One region of the Uliginosibacterium sp. H1 genome, then DNA from elsewhere that is predicted to be linked to it. Evidence: predicted binding sites of a transcription regulator. Region 1 holds the regulator's gene; each other region holds the start of a gene.
The links. Region 1 encodes LexA, which represses DNA repair genes until DNA is damaged. Its sites were predicted from a motif close to ACTGTATNTANATACAGT; they were not measured.

Region 1 (4,006 bases):
ACGCCAGATCACTTCCTCGCGCCAGTCACCCAGGATGTCACCCGAAATGCCGGGGTTGGACTTGGTGCCGTTGTTCGACGCGGCGCCATTGTTGCCGGCCGACAGCAGGGTGCTGCTTGAGCCCTGGTTCCACTTGTAGATGGAGGTGCCGTCCAGGATCTCGCGCATCAGGTCACCGTCCCACCAGGCCATGAAGTTGATCTGGCTCGGCTTGGAGCCGATAGACACGCCCGCGGCACTCATCAGCGTGCCCTTGGAGCCCCAGAACTCGGCACCGGCGTAGCGGCTGTCGATGTCGCCGACCACGCCACGACCCACGTCCACACCCTCGCCCGACATGCTGGCGATGATGGAGCCGGTGCGTGCGTCACGCATCTCGATGCCGTGGCTGCCATAGGCGCTGGGCGACTCGTGCGGCATCACGGCTTCCAGGCCGGAGCGGGCCGGGTTGAAGTCCGAGACGTGCAGCGCGTCACCGTGGCCGCGGCCGGTCGAGTACAGACCGGAGCCGTTGTCGTCGATGGCGGCCGCGCCGAAGATGATTTCATCCTTGCCGTCGTTGTCGACGTCCGCGATGGACAGGCTGTGGGCACCCTGGCCGGCGTATGCGCTGTTGCCCGACGAGTTGCTGTCGAAGGTCCAGCGGCGGCTCAGCGAACCGTTGCGGTAGTCCCAGGCCACCAGTACCGCACGGGTGTAGTAGCCGCGCGTGAAGACCGCGCTCGGACGCTTGCCATCCAGGTAGGCCACGCCGGCCAGGAAGCGGTCCACGCGGTTGCCATAGCTGTCCCCCCAGCTGCTGACCGTGCCACGGCCCGGCAGGTAGTCGGTGCTTGCCATGGCCTTGCCGGTCTGGCCGTTGAACACCGTCAGGTACTCGGGGCCGGACAGCACGTAGCCGCTGCTGTTGCGGTAGTCGGCGCTGCTGCTGCCGATGATGGCGCCGGTACCGTCCTTGGTGCCGTCGGCCGTCTTCATCATCACTTCTGCCTTGCCGTCGCCGTCGAAGTCATAGGCGAGGAACTGCGTGTAGTGCGCGCCGGCGCGGATGTTGCGACCGAGGTCGATGCGCCACAGGCGGGTGCCGTCGATCTTGTAGCCATCGACAAACACGTTGCCGGTGTAGCCCGACTGCGAGTTGTCCTTGGCGTTGGACGGATCCCACTTCAGCACGATGTCCAGCGCGCCGTCGCCATCCAGGTCGGCCACGCTGATGTCATTCGGCGAGTAGGTGTAGGCCACGCCGTCGGGCGAGGTGCCGCCGGAGGGACGCGACAGGTTCACCGTCTTGTACTGGTTGCTCCAGACGCTGCCGGGGCTCTCACCGGTCCACTCCGTGCCATTGACGACCGGCACCACCCAGTAGCTGGAGCTCGACGAGCCACCGGAATCCAGGTAGCTGGTCGCGGTGGTGATCGGGCTGCTGTTCAGCTTGCTGTTGTTGCGGTAGATGTTGAAGCCGATGCCATCCGGATCGGTGGCCAGCATGCGCCAGGACAGGAACACGCCGCCGCTGGTCTGCACCGCCACCGCGCCGCGGTTCAGGCGCTCGACCTGCTTGCCATTGGTGCTGCCGCCGGAGCTGCTCGACGACGAGCTGCTGGAAGAGGATGAGGTCGAGCTGGAGCTGCTGCTCGAAGAAGACGAGGAGGAAGACGACGTCGAACTGGAGCTGGAGCTGGAGCTGGATGAGGAGCTGCTCGACGATGAACTCGTTGAAGAGGAGCTGCTGCTCGACGAGCTCGAGGAACTCGAAGAGGAACTGGAACCGCTGCTCGTGCTGTTCGAGTACGAGCACCAGGCCGAGCTGCTGAAGCTGTTGCTCGGAAAGTTGCTGCCGCTACAGACGACGCTGTTGGTGAAGGTGCCGTAGACGAAGCTGCCGGACTTGCCGAGCGCCACCGAGCGGGTGCCGCTGAACGTGCAGGTCGCGCCGGTGTTCTGGACGCATTTGGTGTAGCCGCTGGGATAGTCGGTGGCGGCATGTGCGGCGGCGCTCAGGCCGAACGCTGCCACAGCACCCACAAGGTGCTTGAGTTTCATGGTGTCTCCTCCGGGATGGATGTGTTTCTTCTTGTACTGCACGTGCGCCGCGTGCATCTCGTGTGCAGCGTCAGCTCCGGGAATCATGTACGAATTTTTCTGACACGACAAACCGCGCTGCACCACGGCAAAGCCAGCAGCGAGCGATTATTCACGCAAGGGCTTGCGTTCTGTGGCGGAGCTGTATAAAAATACAATTACTGTATGAAAAAACAGTAGCCCGCTTAAGGATTCCGCATGCAGTCCCTGACCGCTCGCCAGCAAGCCATCCTCGATTTCATCCGCCGTTACATGGCGGAGCAGGGCATGCCGCCCACCCGCGCCGACATCGGCGCTGCCTTCGGCTTTGCCTCGCCCAATGCGGCTGAAAGCCATCTCAGGGCGCTGGCGCAGAAAGGCGCGATCCGCCTGGAGCCCGGTTCGGCTCGCGGTATCCGCCTGCCCGAAGGCATGCTCGAACAGGTCAGCGAACGCCTCGATGCGCACCTGCGCACGGTGACCGAGCGCCTGAGTCTGCCGCTGGTGGGGCGGGTCGCCGCCGGCTCGCCGATCCTCGCGCAGGAACATATCGAATCCCGCCACGCCATCGATCCGGCGATGTTCATGCCGCGCGCCGACTACCTGCTGCGCGTGCGGGGCAACTCCATGACTGGCGTCGGCATTCTCGACGGCGACCTGCTGGCGGTACACAACACTGCCGAGGCCCGCGACGGCCAGATCGTCGTGGCCCGCGTCGAGGATGACGTCACCGTCAAGCGGCTGCGTCGGCGCAGTGACGGCATCGTCGAACTGATTGCCGAGAATCCGGACTACGCGCCGATCCTGGTCGACCCGTCCCATACCCCGCTGGCCATCGAAGGTCTTGCCGTCGGCCTGGTCCGCGATGGTTTCGCCCGCTGAGCCCGTTCATCCCGCCCCTTGCTGTCCGCACGCATCACAGGAGTCCGCCATGTTTGCCCGTCATCTCGCCGCTGTCGTCCCCGCCCAGTCTTCTCGCGTCTCCCAGGCTTGTCCGCCGGCCCGGCCTGCGCGGATCAGCATCCGTCCCCTGGCCATTCTCGAAGTGGTGCGTCGCCGCGGCCGTAGCTGGGGCCTGCTGGCCCAGTACGAAGAGGCGCGCCTCGGCATCAAGCGTTGATCGCCAACCGTTGCACAAAGCAAGGACGTCATGAGCGAAGCTTTTGCCCGACTCAAGCGCGAACGCCATCCGATGCCGGATTTCGTGCGCCAGGCGCTGGAACACCAGCGCCTGCTGGACGCCTACCGGGGGCGGCCGGGCTACCAGCAGAATGACTACCTTGGCTGGATCAATCGCGCACGCCTGCCAGAGACCCAGCAACGGCGGCTTGAACAGATGCTCGACGAACTGGCGCGGGGCGACGTGTACATGAACATGCCCTGGCGCCCGGCGCGCCGGAGCGGGCACGCCGATTAAGGGGGCGGGCGGCCGTTTGGCTGCTGCCGGCCACCATCGCCGGCTTGTGTCGTCGCGGCGACCGTGACAGAGTTGGCGGCGTCGCATCGCGGAGGTTTCTCTTGACCCCCACCGCCTTCATCACGCACCCCGATTGCTGGCAGCACAACATGGGTGCCATGCACCCGGAGTCGCCGGATCGCCTGTCGGCCATCCGCGACCAGATGATCGCTTCCGGGCTGGACCAGTACGTCGACAGTGTCGAGGCGCCGATAGCCAGTCGCGAGAACCTGTTGCTCGCGCATACCGACGAGTACATCGACGACATCCATGCCGCCGTACCTGAACGCGGCATCACTCACCTGGATCCGGACACTGCCATGTGTCCGCAAACCCTGAAGGCCGCATTGCGGGCGGCAGGCGCTGGCGTGAAAGCCGTGGACCTCGTGATGGGTGGCGACGTGCGCTCGGTGTTCTGCGCAGTACGCCCGCCCGGGCACCATGCGGAACGCATGCGCGCGATGGGCTTCTGCTTTTTCAACAACGTTG
Region 2 (4,006 bases), 360 kb from region 1:
AGTCGGGCAGCGTGCTCATGCGAATACGCCATGCAGCCACCATTGCCGGCCGTCGTTGAAGATCCACAGCCACTCGCCGGCATCGTTCACGGCGACGTAGTAATCGCGACGCACATCGGCAAAGTCGTCGACGGTGCTTCCCGGTTTGCCCTCCTCGTTGATGGCGTCGTCTGCATCCACATCACCCGCAATGTGGTTCCACCAGCCGCTCTCGATGCGTTCCGCGCCGGTCAGTCGCTGCAATTCCGCCCCCTGGTGCCAGAGCTTGCCGGCGTGCTGGCGCAAGCGGCGTGGACGTGGCAACAACCACAGAGGGCGTGCCGGGCCGGGGCTGTTTGTCTTTCCTTGCCCCTGTGTCTTGCCCCCTGCCTGATCCTGCGTGAGCGGGCGTGTCGCCATCTCCGGGCGGTGGTCAGCGTTCAGCGCCAGCCCATGCACGGCCTCCTTGCCCAGGCGTGCGCGCAAGCGTTCGATCACCGGCTCCAGCTCGTGAGCGCCGGCCTGGGCGAACAAGCCGGCTGTGCTGCCGGCGATGACGACTGCATCGCGGGCCTCCAGCCGCAAATCGGTCACGGCCTCCGGCAGGGTCCAGTTCGCAAGCCTTTCCCGCAGCACGCGTTCCATGCGCGAAAGATCGCGCGTAGCGCCTGCGAATGACAGCAGCAGGTTACTGGGCGGTAGATCCTCGTGGAGCATCACCAGCGTGCATTCGTTGATGCCGGACGCGCGTGTGGCCAGCCATCCCGACAGGCTGGCAAGCAGGCGCCTTGCCGCGAACAACAGCATGGCGGATACGCTCACCTTGGCCGGCAGTTCCAGCTTCTGTTCGAAGTGCTCAGGAAAAGCGAAAGGCAGGCGCAGGTCAGGCACTTCGCCAAGCGCCTGTGCCAGTTGCAGCGGCAGGCGTGTGCCGAAACGTCTCGCCAGGCCGGAGGATGGCAAAGCGAACAAGCCACCCAGGTGCTCGATCCCCAGCGCGGCCAAGGTGTCGCGCTCGCGTTGTTTCAGGCCGAGCACGCCGACCGGCAATCGGCCGAGCTGGTCACGCAGGCCCGCTTGCCCGGCAGCGCCCTCCTCCCCACCTCGCGCCAGCCATTCTGCGGCGAGCGGCGTGGGGGCCAGCCCCAAGCAGGGGCTGTAGCCTTGCTCGATGGCCCCCTGGCGGATCAGCGCGCACAGGTTTTCTAGTCCATCGAACAGCCGCAGGCAGCCGCCGATTTCGACCAGCAGCGTGTCGGGCCCATCGAAACCGGAGAGGCTGACATGCGGCGAGAAACCGCCTGCCCAGCACGCCAGCCGGAAGTGGGCGTCGGTTTCGCGGGCTGGCTCCCGTTCGTGGCTGGCCAGATCCGGCACCAGTCCCAGGGCGCTGGACAGGCGCATGCCGGCGTATATCCCCGCCGCTTCAGCTGCCTCGTTCGCGCAGACCACCACATGCTGCTGCACGCAGGCAGCTGGCAAGTCGTCCGGGCCGCCAGAGGGCTCGAAGATCTCCAGCGCGAAGCGCGGGAAATGAAGCGCCAGCCACAGCGGGGTCATCGCACCAGCTCGAGTGTTCGCGTGGACGGCAGCGTGACGGACGGTCCGGCAGTGGCCCGCCGTTGCCAGGACACGGGGCGCTCCACGGGCAACAGCAGGCTGTGGTTGCACGGTGGGCCGCGCCGCTTGAAGACATCCACCCGCAGCCCCTGGCGGGCACCTGCCAGTTGCAGGCGCAGCGGGGCCGGGGACGCCTGACCTGCGCTGCCCGGCGGGCGGAACATGAAAGCGAGGCTGAGCCGGCCTTCCGCGGCAAGCTGCAGTCGGCGCAGGGATTTGTTGCTGCTCTTCGCCGGCAACCAGGCCAGCAAGGCGCCTAGCGCGCCACTGGCCAGCAGCAGTTCTGTGCTCCAGGCGATGTCGTCGCCTTCGGCCTCCACGACCAGCAGGCGGGACAGTGGAAACGCCGCAGCCCAGGCTGGTGCATGGGCCATTGCAGGCGGCGCTACCAGCGCGATGGGCGCGCTGTCTTCCAGCCTGCGCAAGGCAGGCAGCAGCAAGGAGATCTCGCCGATGCCCTGCCGTCCGGCCATCAGTTCGATCAGCCCGCCACGCGGCCAGCCACCGCCGGGCAGTTCAGCGTCCAGGTTTTCGAAACCGCTGGCGACCGGCTCCGTGCCGAGGCTGGCCAGCCGGTCGCCGCGCCAGAGATCCGGGCGCAACAACAGGTTTTCCAGCGGGATCGGGGCAAGGGACATAGCAGGGCGACAAAGCAAAAGCAGCAAACGAATACTGTGATTTTATACAGTTATTGCGTGCTTGCCAGTGGCCTTTGTCCTGCAAGGAGCCAGCAAGAAAGAAGGCCGGACAAGCCGGCCCTTTCATCTTCAACAGAATCTGCGGCCTTAGCGCCGCCAGGTCACTCCTGCTCAGGGCCGCGCGCCAGCAATGCGCGCAAGCCCTCCTCATCCAGCACGGTAACGCCCAGTTGCTGCGCCTTGTCCAGCTTGGAGCCGGCCTCGGCACCCGCCACGACGTAGTGGGTCTTTTTCGATACCGAGCCGGACACCTTGCCGCCCACGGCTTCGATCATCGCCGTGGCCTCGTCGCGACTCAGGCTGGGCAGCGTGCCGGTCAGCACGAAGGTCTTGCCGGTAAAGGGCAGGACCGCCGCCTGTTCGGCCGGTTCGGTTTCCGTCCAGTGCACGCCGGCGGCACGCAATTGCTCGACGACCTCGACGTTGTGCGGCTCGGCGAAGAAGGCGGCGATGCTGTTCGCCACGATCGGCCCGACGTCCTGCACCTGCAGCAAGGCGGCTTCCTTCGCCGTGACCAGGTTGTCCAGCTTGCCGAAGTGGCGGGCCAGTTCCTTGGCCGTGGTCTCGCCCACGTTGCGAATGCCCAGCGCGTAGATGAAGCGCGGCAGCGTGGTGTTCTTGCTCTGCTCGATGCCCTGCAGCACGTTGGCCGCTGACTTCTCCGCCATGCGGTCCAGCGTGGCGAGAGAAAGCAGGCCCAGCTTGTAGAGATCGGCCGGTGTCTTGACGATGCCGCCATCCACCAGTTGCTCGACCAGCTTGTCGCCCAAGCCTTCGATGTCCATCGCACGGCGGCTGGCGAAGTGCAGCAGCGCCTGCTTGCGCTGGGCGCCACAGAACAGGCCGCCGGTGCAGCGCGTGATCGCTTCGTCCTCGGCGCGCATGGCGTGGGAACCGCACACCGGGCAGGTTTCCGGCATGACGAAATCGGTCTCCTTGCCGTCGCGGCGATCCACCACTGCGGTGACCACTTCCGGAATGACGTCGCCCGCGCGGCGTACCACCACCCAGTCGCCGATCTTCACGCCCTTGCGGCGGATCATGTCCTCGTTGTGCAGCGACGCGTTGGTGACGGTCGCGCCACCGACGAACACCGGCTGCAGCTTGGCCACCGGCGTCAGCGCACCGGTGCGGCCGACCTGGATCTCGATGTTCAGCAGGCGGGTGATCTCTTCCTGCGGGGCGTACTTGTGCGCCACCGCCCAGCGCGGTTCGCGCGTCACCCAGCCGAGCTTCTGTTGCTGCTCGACGAGGTCCACCTTGTAGACCACCCCGTCGATGTCGAACGGGAGCCGGTTGCGCAACTCGCCGATGCGCTGGTGGAAGGCGACCAGCTCCTCTGCCCCGCGCGCGACCGTACGCTCGCTGGAAACCGGGAAGCCGAACTTCTCCAGCGCCTCCAGCAGTTCGCTTTGCCGGGCCGGCAAGGTCCAGCCGGAGGTCTCGCCGATGCTGTAGGCGAAGAAGCTCAGCGGACGCTTGCGCGTCATGTTCGGGTCGAGCTGGCGCACGGCGCCGGCCGCCGCATTGCGCGGATTGACGAAGGTCTTCTCGCCGGCCTCCGTCTGCCTGGCATTGAGGCTGTCGAAGTCGTCGCGGCGCATGTACACCTCGCCACGCACTTCCAGCAAGACGGGCGCCTTGCCGCTCAGGCGCAGCGGAATCTGGCCGATGGTGCGCACGTTTTGCGTCACGTCCTCGCCGACCTC
Region 3 (4,006 bases), on a different contig from region 1:
GATGGTGCGGGCGAACTTCACCTGCTGTTCGCTCAGGTTGCCGTCCTTGTTGTCCGCCAGCAGCGTGGCGAGGATGAGCGTGGAGTTCAGCGGCGTGCGCAGCTCGTGGCTCATGTTGGCGAGGAACTCGCTCTTGTACTGGCTGGCGCGCTCCAGCTCGGTGGCCTTGTCGGCCAGCACGTCCTGTGCACGGGTCAGCTCGTCCTTCTGGTTCTCCAGCAGCTGGGTCTGCTCCTCCAGCTGCGAGTTGGTCTGCTCCAGCTCGGCCTGCTGCGCTTCCATCTGCGCCTGCGAGGCGCGCAGGATGCGGCCGTGCTCCTCCAGCTCCTCGTTGCTGACGCGCAGCTCTTCCTGCTGGGCCTGCAGCTCCTCGGACTGGCGCTGGGTCTCCTCCAGCAGCTCGACCAGGCGACGACGATCGCGTGCCGAGCGCACCGCGACGCCGAGCTGCTCGGACACGCGTTCCAGCAGCTCGCGGTCGGCCGCTTCCAGCTTGCGGAAGAAGCCCAGCTCCAGCACGCCCTGCACCACGCCGTCGTCCAGCAGCGGCACCACCAGCAGTTCGCGCGGCTTGCCGCGGCCGGCGCCGGAGGCGACGTCGAGGTAACCATCGGGCACATCGCGTACGTGCAGGGCCACGCCATCCTTGGCGGCCTGGCCAGCCAGGCTGTCGCCCGGGCGCAGGGTCTGCGCCAGCGAATCGCCGCCGCTGGTGGTGGCATAGCGCCCGACGCGGCGCAGGATGCCTTCTTCCTGCGCATACATGGCACCGACCCGCGCATCCGCATAGCCGGCGAGGAAGGCCAGGGCCTTGTCGGCCAGCAGTTCCAGCCGCGCTTCGCCCTGGATCTGCGTCACCAGGCCGGTCTGGCCGTTGCGCACCCAGGCGGTCAGCTGGCGGGCGCGGTAGTCGCGCGAGGTCATGAAGGCCGAGGCGAAGATCACCAGCAGCACGATGCCGCCGCCGCCCCAGGTGATCATCGCCGACAGGTCGGCCGCGCTTTGCCAGGCCTGTTCCCGTTCCGCCATGCGCGCAATTTCCACGCGCTCCGCCTCCGCCAGCACGATACGGGCGCGATCCATGGAGGCCCGGCCGCGGTCGGACTGGACGATCGCCAGCGCCTCTTCGGTCCTGCCGGTGCGGCGCAGCGTGATGGTCTCTTCGAGTTCGGCCATCTTGTCGCTGGCCAGCTGGCTCAGCGCGTCCACCGATTCCCTGTCCAGCGTGCCGCGCTCGGCCAGTTGCCCCAACCCGCGCAACTGGCTGGCCAGGCGCGCCTTGGCGGCGTTGTACGGTTCGAGATAGGACTCCTTGCCGGTGAGCAGGAAGCCGCGCTGCCCGGTCTCTGCATCCTGCAGCGAGGAGAAGGTGGCCTGGCGCAGCGCGATGGCCTGGCGCAGCTGCTCGACGTAGTTGCGCGCCTCGGTGCGGACCTGCAGCGCCTGCCAGGACGCCACTGCCATGACGATGACCGCCACGATCTTGATGACGAAGGCTGCCATCGGTCCCGGTGGCAGCGGTGCACCGGAGCGGGCGGCGCGGCCGGAATCGCGGGCATGCGCTGTCTGCAGGGAATTCACGGTCTGCTCACCGTTTGACCATCGGAAGATCGTCACAGCAATTCCTCTTTGTCTCGATGTTGTTGTCGGATGTGTAGCCGGCTGGGTGGGTCATGCCATGCGGCAGGATGCTGCCGTTGCGGCCCGTTCGGGGCGGGGCGCGCTGCGCATCGTTCGTCGCTGGCTGCTGAAAACAAACCGGGAATCCTCTCGTGTCCGACGGGCCGCCCTTGTAGGAATGCTCCTATTCGGTGACCTGTCCGGCATCACCTGGCGGCCGTGGTGTCGAATCGGTCACGACCACGGGCGCACAGGGCGGGGGTGTGCGAAAAAGATGCGCACGGCCCTTGCCACGGCTACTGTTCATTCATACAGTTCGCGCGCCGACGGTGGTGCCCGCCATGCCCGCAGTTGCCACCGAACCTCCTGACGTTGCCCCATCCATCGCAAGGCCTTGCTTCCGTCCATGTCCGCTCCGCCGCCCGGTGATACGCCGGCCTACCTCAGCCGTCTCAACGACGACCAGCGCGCCGCCGTGCTGCATGGCGACGCGCCGCTGCTGGTGATCGCCGGCGCCGGTACCGGCAAGACCAACACGCTGGCCCACCGCGTGGCGCACCTGATCGCGCAGGGCGCGGACCCGCAGGCCATCCTGCTGCTCACCTTTTCGCGCCGCGCCGCCTTCGAGATGAGCCGCCGCGTGGAGCGCATCGTCGCCAGCCTCGACGGCCCGGCGTCGAACCTCGCCCGCGCGGCCCTGCAGTGGGCTGGCACGTTCCATGGCATCGGTGCGCGCCTGCTGCGCGAGTACGCCTCGCAGCTCGGCCTGAGTCCGTCGTTCACGATCCACGACCGCGAGGACTCGGCCGATCTCATGAACCTGGTGCGCCACGATCTCGGCCAGTCGAGCAAGGACAAGCGCTTTCCGACCAGGCAGACCTGCATGTCGATCTACTCGCAGGTCATCAACACCGGCGTGCCGCTGGGCGAGTTGCTGCCGGACGTGTGGCCCTGGTGCGCGGAATGGGAGGACGAGTTGCGCACCCTCTTCAGCCGCTACGTCGAGGCCAAGCAGCAACAGGCGGTGCTGGATTACGACGACCTGCTGCTGTACTGGGCGCAGATGCTCACCGAGCCCTCGCTCGCGGCCAGCGTCGGCGGGCGCTTCCGTTACGTGCTGGTGGACGAGTACCAGGACACCAACAGGCTGCAGGGCAGCATCCTGCAGGCGCTGAAACCGGACGGGCGTGGGCTCACCGTGGTGGGCGACGATGCGCAATCCATCTATTCCTTCCGCGGCGCGACGGTGCGCAACATCCTGGAGTTCCCGCAGCAGTTCGAGCCACCGGCGCGCGTCGTCACCCTGGCGCGCAACTACCGCTCCACGCCGGACATCCTCGCCGCATCGAACGCCGTCATCGGCCTTGCCGAAGAGCGTTTCGAAAAAGACCTGTGGACCGACAAGGCCGCCAAGGGCAAGCCGCTGCTGGTGACCGTGCGCGACGAGGCTGAGCAGGCGCGTTACGTCGTGGAGCAGGTGCTGGAGCAGCGCGAGGCCGGCACCATCCTCAAGAAGCAGGCGGTGCTGTTCCGCGCCGCCACGCACAGCGCGCAGCTGGAGGTCGAGCTCACCCGCCGCAATGTGCCCTTCGTGAAGTTCGGTGGCCTCAAGTTCCTCGAGGCTTCGCACATCAAGGACCTGCTGGCCGTGCTGCGCTGGATCGAAAACCCGCGCGACCGCGTCGCCGGCTTCCGCGTACTGCACCTGATTGCCGGCATCGGCCCGAAGACCGCGGGCAAGGTACTGGACGTCGCCGGCACGGCCGAACATCCCGCCGCAGCGCTGGCGGCCTTCGTGCCGCCGGCGCAGGCGCGCGCGGAGTGGGAGCTGTTCGTCGCCCTGGTGGCACAGCTGCGCACGCCGCAATCCGCTTGGCCCAGCGAGTTCGAACGCGTGCGCCAGTGGTACGAACCGCAGATGGCGCGCAAGCACGAGGACGCCGACATCCGTGCCGGCGACCTGCTGCAGATGGAACGCATTGCTGCCACCTACCCGACGCGCGAGCGCTTCCTGTCCGAGCTGACACTAGACCCGCCGGACGCCACCAGCGACGAATCCGGCGTGCCGCTGCGCGACGAGGACTACATGATCCTGTCCACCATCCACTCCGCGAAGGGCCAGGAGTGGGACGTGGTGTTCCTGCTCAACGCGGTGGACGGCTGCATCCCGTCCGACATGGCCACCGGCAGCAGCGCCGAGATCGAGGAAGAGCGCCGCCTGCTGTACGTCGCGATGACCCGCGCGCGCGACGCGCTGCACGTCATGACGCCGCAGCGCTTCTACGTCACCCAGCAATCGGCGCAGGGCGACCGGCATCTGTACGCTAACTGCACCCGCTTCATCCCCGCCAGCCTGCTGCCGCTGTTCCAGCCGCACGCCTGGCCG

Region 2: the regulator LexA is predicted to act here: its motif matches at 2,271-2,288, upstream of imuA (translesion DNA synthesis-associated protein ImuA).
Region 3: the regulator LexA is predicted to act here: its motif matches at 1,919-1,936, upstream of VVD47_RS12920 (ATP-dependent helicase).

Annotation. Positions count from the first base shown of each region.
Region 1 covers NZ_JAYXHR010000001.1:803,668-807,673, reverse strand. Annotated here, with positions in the region: gene VVD47_RS03695 (rhamnogalacturonan lyase) at 1-2,043, opposite strand, end outside; gene lexA (transcriptional repressor LexA) at 2,281-2,943, shown strand; gene VVD47_RS03685 (hypothetical protein) at 2,993-3,181, shown strand; gene VVD47_RS03680 (YdeI/OmpD-associated family protein) at 3,212-3,478, shown strand; gene VVD47_RS03675 (histone deacetylase family protein) at 3,580-4,006, shown strand, end outside.
Region 2 covers NZ_JAYXHR010000001.1:439,648-443,653, forward strand. Annotated here, with positions in the region: gene VVD47_RS02005 (error-prone DNA polymerase) at 1-19, opposite strand, end outside; gene VVD47_RS02010 (Y-family DNA polymerase) at 16-1,650, opposite strand; gene imuA (translesion DNA synthesis-associated protein ImuA) at 1,536-2,237, opposite strand; gene ligA (NAD-dependent DNA ligase LigA) at 2,399-4,006, opposite strand, start outside.
Region 3 covers NZ_JAYXHR010000002.1:711,394-715,399, forward strand. Annotated here, with positions in the region: gene VVD47_RS12915 (response regulator) at 1-1,581, opposite strand, end outside; gene VVD47_RS12920 (ATP-dependent helicase) at 2,027-4,006, shown strand, end outside.